One region of the Streptococcus criceti HS-6 genome, then DNA from elsewhere that is predicted to be linked to it. Evidence: predicted binding sites of a transcription regulator. Region 1 holds the regulator's gene; the other holds the start of a gene.
What was found. The regulator CtsR, encoded in region 1, represses protease genes until heat stress. The targets are predictions, from matches to a motif close to TTGGTCAAAAAAGGTCAAANA.
Positions count from the first base shown of each region.

Region 2: STRCR_RS10385 (ATP-dependent Clp protease ATP-binding subunit) is a predicted target of CtsR. The motif match lies at 1,731-1,751, and genes of this name have one in related genera.

Region 1 covers NZ_AEUV02000002.1:204,500-207,917, forward strand. The annotation lists gene STRCR_RS01040 (ATP-dependent Clp protease ATP-binding subunit) at 1-1,349, opposite strand, end outside; gene STRCR_RS01045 (CtsR family transcriptional regulator) at 1,342-1,809, opposite strand; tRNA gene STRCR_RS01050 (tRNA-Asn) at 2,143-2,216, opposite strand; rRNA gene rrf (5S ribosomal RNA) at 2,222-2,337, opposite strand; rRNA gene STRCR_RS01060 (23S ribosomal RNA) at 2,467-3,418, opposite strand, start outside.
Region 2 covers NZ_AEUV02000002.1:2,230,353-2,233,770, reverse strand. The annotation lists gene STRCR_RS10385 (ATP-dependent Clp protease ATP-binding subunit) at 1-1,708, opposite strand, end outside; gene argF (ornithine carbamoyltransferase) at 1,929-2,894, shown strand; gene STRCR_RS10375 (DUF1797 family protein) at 3,149-3,379, shown strand.

The DNA.
Region 1 (3,418 bases):
TGGTCGGCTGAACTTAGGAAGGTTGGCAGAGAACGTTTAACCGTATTTTGCACCATGGCACTAGTCTCATCCAACAAATCGACGGCTGAATCCGGAAGATTCTTACTGGTCAAATAGCGGTGGGCTGACTTTACAGTCGTCAAAACAGCTTGATCAGAGATGGTAACATTGTGGTAGGCCTCATAACTTCCTTTAAGTCCCAAAAGAATCTGATAGGCCTCGTCAACTGAAGGTTCTTCAATCAAAACCCTGGCAAAACGACGCGAAAGAGCTGCATCTTTTTCAATGTGCTTAGAATATTCTTCCTGGGTCGTTGCCCCAATCATGTGGAGGGTTCCTCTTGAGAGGGCTGGCTTGAGAATATTGGCAGCATCTAGAGTGCTATCAATACCACTACCAGACCCCATGATGGTGTGGACTTCATCAACAAAGAGGATAATATGACCATCAGTTTCGATATCAGCAATAATCTGATTCATCCGCTCTTCAAAATCCCCTCGGAAACGGGTACCAGCCACAACTGACATCATGTCTAATTCTAAGACTCGAAATTCAGCTAATTCATAAGGAACCTCTCCTTCAACAATCCGCTGAGCTAGGCCGTAAGCTAGAGCAGTTTTTCCGACACCAGCATCACCAACCAAGACTGGATTGTTCTTAGTCTTGCGGCTGAGAATTTGCAAGATACGGGTAATTTCTTCATCACGGCCGATAACCCTATCCAATTGTCCTTGAGCGGCTAGGGCTGTCAGATCTCTTGTGAAATCAGCTAGATCCCCAGCAGTGGGCTGAGGTCCCATCATATTGCTAAAATTGTTATTACCAGATTTCTTCGGTTTAGCCAAGTCAAAAATGGCTTTAACATCTTCCTTAGAAAAACCAGCATAACGTTCTAAAACCTTACGCAGATCAATCAGACGGAGAGTATCCTTGCCTTCGTCTTGAAAGCGAAAACCAACCTGTTCTAAAATCCGAGCTGCTAGATTATCGCGGCCAAACATCATAGACAAAAGAACATGTTCACTGCCAATCTCAGGTGACTTAACCGCCTGAGCAATCCGACCAGCATGAGTCAAAATTCGCTCCAAGGCTCTTGAAGCTGGTAAAATCTCTTGGACCTTGACAGCTTTAAGGGGCTTGCGACGAACTACCAAGACAGCCGCATCCTCATATTCGTCCAAATCAATTTGATCAGCAAAATCCATTAGAGCTAGGTGGGCCACTGTCTCATCAGTATCGACCATAGCCAAAAGGACATGCCAAGTTTCCAAAAATTGACTTTGAAAACGAGTGGCCTGATACTGGGCACGGCTAAAGATTTCTTGCATTTTCAGGGAATAATCAGTCATCTGGATTTCCTTTTCTATCTACTCGTTGAATAATTCTCTTAAGCATTCGGGCGCGAATCCGCGCCGCATCAGCACCTAGGACATCATCAGAGGATGAAGCTAGGATAATATTTCCTTCCCGCTCGCTAATAATTCCTTGATCATAGAGCTGTTGGATAAGATCATCAAAGACCTGACTGCTGATAGCTTCTCCAATCGAGTTTGCCAGAGCATTAAGTAGGTGGTGCTTGTCCGAAAAAGCAACCTTGGCAATACGGATATACCCACCGCCACCTCGCTTGCTTTCAACCACATAGCCACGACTTTCAGTAAAGCGAGTCTTGATGACATAGTTAATTTGGCTGGGGACAACATCGAATGAGTCCGCTAGGTGGGAACGTTTAAGTTCTACAATCCCCGACTGGGCCAAAATGTTTTTAATATATTCTTCGATACTATCCGAAGTATTTTTCACAGGCATAGACTCCACTTCCTTATCTTTGACTAACTTTGACTATTATACCCTAAAAGAGAAAATTTTAAAAGCTAAAAGCAAGAACTCAGAAGTCAATAGCAAGATTAACATAAGAACCATTAAACACAGCGGGTAAACCATCTTCCTTTTTATACTTGAAAATTTATACTTGAAAAAATTCGACTTACATCTAGTTACAAGTTAGTTACCGATGTCCAACAACGATAAAACTTCCCGCCAAGTGATGGCAGCACTAAAGGCTGGTGACACTCCCAACCTCGCTTGGCTAACTAAAAAAAGAAAGAGTTCTTAGAAGAACTCTTTCAAGTGATATCTCTACTCCGCCAGTAGGACTCGAACCTACGACATCATGATTAACAGTCATGCGCTACTACCAACTGAGCTATGGCGGATCAACGCTAAGCGACTCCCTTATCTCACAGGGGGCAACCCCCAATTACTTCAGGCGTGCTAGGACTTAACTGCTGTGTTCGGCATGGGAACAGGTGTCTCTCCTAGGCTATCATCACTTAACTATGAATGGGTTAGGTGGGAAACGTCGTTTCCTGATTCCCCAACCCAAACAATCCTCTGGATTGTTTGTGCACTCAAAATTGAATACCTATCTATTGTACCAAGCTCAACCTCTCGCTGTCAATACCTTTGGATAAGTCCTCGAGCGATTAGTATTGGTCCGCTTCACATGTCACCATGCTTCCACTCCCAACCTATCTACCTGATCGTCTCTCAGGGCTCTTACTGATATAAAATCATGGGAAATCTCATCTTGAGGGGGGCTTCACACTTAGATGCTTTCAGCGTTTATCCCCTCCCTACATAGCTACCCAGCAATGCTCTTGGCAGAACAACTGGTACACCAGCGGTAAGTCCACTCTGGTCCTCTCGTACTAGGAGCAGATCCTCTCAAATTTCCTTCGCCCGCGACGGATAGGGACCGAACTGTCTCACGACGTTCTGAACCCAGCTCGCGTGCCGCTTTAATGGGCGAACAGCCCAACCCTTGGGACCGACTACAGCCCCAGGATGCGACGAGCCGACATCGAGGTGCCAAACCTCCCCGTCGATGTGAACTCTTGGGGGAGATAAGCCTGTTATCCCCAGGGTAGCTTTTATCCGTTGAGCGATGGCCCTTCCATGCGGAACCACCGGATCACTAAGCCCGACTTTCGTCCCTGCTCGAGTTGTCGCTCTCGCAGTCAAGCTCCCTTATACCTTTACACTCTGCGATTGATTTCCAACCAATCTGAGGGAACCTTTGGGCGCCTCCGTTACCTTTTAGGAGGCGACCGCCCCAGTCAAACTGCCCGTCAGACACTGTCTCCATTGACGTTTAGCCAATCGGGTTAGAGTAGCCATAACACAAGGGTAGTATCCCAACAGCGCCTCTGCCGAAACTAGCGTCCCGGCTTCTATGGCTCCTACCTATCCTGTACATGTGGTACAGATACTCAATATCAAACTGCAGTAAAGCTCCATGGGGTCTTTCCGTCCTGTCGCGGGTAACCTGCATCTTCACAGGTACTAAAATTTCACCGAGTCTCTCGTTGAGACAGTGCCCAAATCATTACGCCTTTCGTGCGGGTCGGAACTTACC
Region 2 (3,418 bases), 2.0 Mb from region 1:
GGGCCTTTTCGACTTCATCTAGGAGGATGAGGGAGTAAGGATTGCGACGAACCTTTTCGGTTAATTGCCCAGCTTCTTCATAGCCCACATAGCCTGGAGGGGCACCGACCAATTTGGCGACAGCGTGTTTTTCCATGTATTCCGACATATCAAAGCGGATCATGCTGTCGGCTGAACCAAAGAGCTCGATAGCCAGCTGTTTAGACAGCTCCGTCTTACCAACACCAGTAGGTCCGACAAAGAGGAAGCTACCGATTGGCCGATTAGGAGCCCCTAGTCCAACACGATTCCGACGGATGGCCTTAGCGATCTTATCAACAGCATCATCTTGACCGATAACGTGAGCCTTGAGGTCACTAGCCAGATTAACCAGTTGGGACTGCTCTTTTTCTTTGAGATCACCCACTGGTATATTGGTCTTTTCTTCAACAATGGCTTCAATATGTTTTTCGGTAATGACAGGAATATCTTGCTCATCCAGCTGTTGGGATTGCATTTCCTTGTACTTAGCAATTTGGTCACGGAAGTAAGCCGCTTTTTCAAAGTCTTCTTCACGAGTGGCTTGGGCCTTGAGATTCTCAGCTTCTACCAGCCTTTGATCAATTTCTTTAGGATCAACAAAGTTGAGCGTTAGGTTCATCTTTGAACCAGCCTCGTCCAAAAGGTCGATAGCTTTATCAGGCAAGAAGCGGTCTTGAATATAGCGATTGGAGAGGACGGCAGCCGCTTCAATCGCTTCATCAGTATATTTAACATGATGATAGTCTTGATATTTTGGCTGGATACCATGCAAAATAGTGATGGTTTCTTCCACAGAAGGCTCATCTACCTTGACAGGCTGCATCCGCCGTTCCAGAGCGGCATCCTTTTCGATGATACGATATTCATTGAGGGTTGTTGCCCCAACCAGTTGCAGATCACCGCGAGCTAGGGCTGGCTTTAAGATATTACCAGCATCCATGCTGCCATCTGTTGTACCACCGGCACCGACGATTTCATGGATTTCGTCAATGAAAAGAATAACATCCTGCCGCTGGCGAATTTCTTCCATCAGCTTTTGCATCCGCTCTTCAAATTGGCCTCGGATACCGGTTCCTTGAACCAGACTGACTACATCTAGGCGGATAACTTGTTTGCTCTGTAATTTTTGTGGCACATTGCCATCAACGATCTTTTGTGCCAGTCCTTCAACAACAGCAGTTTTACCAACACCAGGCTCACCAATTAGGACAGGATTGTTCTTGGTCCGTCGGTTGAGGATTTCAATGACGCGGACAATTTCCTGATCGCGGCCGATGACAGGATCGATATCACCACGACGGGCCATATCGGTAATATTGATACCAAATTCTTCCAAGATACCTTGAGGCTGTTGGGGTTGAGCCTGAGGACGGCGTCCCTTGTTGCTCCCACCATTGTTCCCTCCACGATTACCGCCATCGCGTCCCGCTTGTGTTTGTGGAGCATTAGGCAGGTCTGGGTTAAAGGCTCTGAAATTGTTTAAATCGCCAAAGAAATCATCGAAGAAAGAATCCATGGATTGGTTCTGTGGATTTTGGCTGGTTAAATTACTGTTGAGAATATTTTCTGGATCAGCTTTCATAATTCGATAGCAGTTTTGACAGAGATCAATCTGCTTTTGCTGACCATTGACATTTGCATAGAGATGTATGCTCGCATCGTTGAGCTTACAATTTTGACATAACATAGGAAACCTCCGATCTTGACCTATAGTCAATATTGGTCAAAGTCTATGCTGTTATTATAACATTCAAGCTAGAGAAAGCAAGCAAAAAGATTGAATTTTAGCAGACAAATCTCAAGAGTGCTAAAAAATAAAACGGAACGAATAAAATACAACAATTTCTTGACAAATACCCGGATTGTTGTAAAATTGTTGTATAAAAATACATTAAAAGGAATAATTTATGGCTAAATCATTTTTAAAAGAAATAGATTTTACTAAAGAAGAACTGCTGGGGCTGATTGAATCAGCTGCTAAATTTAAGGAACTTAAGAAGCAGAAGCAGGCTCACAGATATTTGGAGGGACTCAACATCGCCCTAATCTTTGAGAAAACGTCCACCAGAACACGCTCTGCCTTCACAGTGGCTGGACAAGACTTGGGAATGAATGTGACCTATTTAGGAGCAGGTGAAACCCAGTTAGGTAAGAAGGAGTCGGTGGCTGATACGGCCAAGGTTTTGGGATCCATGTTTGATGGTATCGAATATCGGGGCTTTAAACAGGAGGATGTTGAAACCCTGGCTGAGTATTCTGGTGTACCCGTTTGGAATGGTTTGACCGATACCTGGCATCCAACTCAGATGATTGCGGACTTTCTGACCCTTAGGGAGCATTTTGGACGCTTGGGGGGCTTGAATATCGCTTATATTGGAGATGGTCGTAACAATATGGCCAATTCTCTCTTAGTAACCTCTGCTATCCTTGGTGTTAACTGCACCATTATTGCTCCGGAGGGACTGCAGCCGGAGCAAGCGATTGTAGCCTTAGCCCAACAGCACAATACTGGGGCCAAACTGCTGGTAACCGACGATCCGTCAGCCGTTAAGGGTGTAGATATGATTTACACCGATGTTTGGGTTTCCATGGGAGAAGATGTAGATTTTAAAGACAGAATCGATTGGCTTCTGCCTTACCAAGTTAATCAGGGACTCCTGAATTTGACGCAAAATCCAGAAACCATTGTCATGCACTGCTTGCCTGCCTTTCATGACCTCAATACTAGCATTGGTCGAGCTATCTACGATAAATATGGTTACAGCGAGTTAGAAATCACCGATCAGATTTTTCAAAAGTTTAGTCCAATCATTTTCCAAGAGGCTGAGAACCGCCTGCATGCTATTAAGGCGATTATCTACCAATCTTATTAATAGGAAAGAATTGACCCCTAAAACCTTGTGTATGGTTCTGCTTTACCAGAGAATAAGTGAATTTTAGTTTAATATAAAGGAAAATACTGGCAAAACAGGGCAAATTTGGCTATTTTAGGGTTTCCACCTATCCCATTCTCCTAGTTTATGGTAAAATGAAATTGATTAAAAGATTAATGGAGCAAGGAGCAAAAGTAGTAGCTGGAGATATTTAGATTTCCAAGCCCCTTGTATCTTAGCTAAGGAGAATTTACATGGAATCACATTTGGTGAGAATCATTGATCGTCTCAATCTGATGACGACAGATGGGAGTAATCTGAAACGAAATTTTGAACGTGACGGTGTTGTTGTTGCGGAAGTTTCTTTTGCGAACGATCCTGAAAATGGTCCTGTTTTCACGTTGCGTGATGTCAAGGCACGTGAGACTTACACCTTCGATAGCATTGACCTAATCGCTATGGAAATCTATGACCTGCTTTATTAAGATAATCATAGAAAAATCGGGCTTTTTAGTCCGATTTTT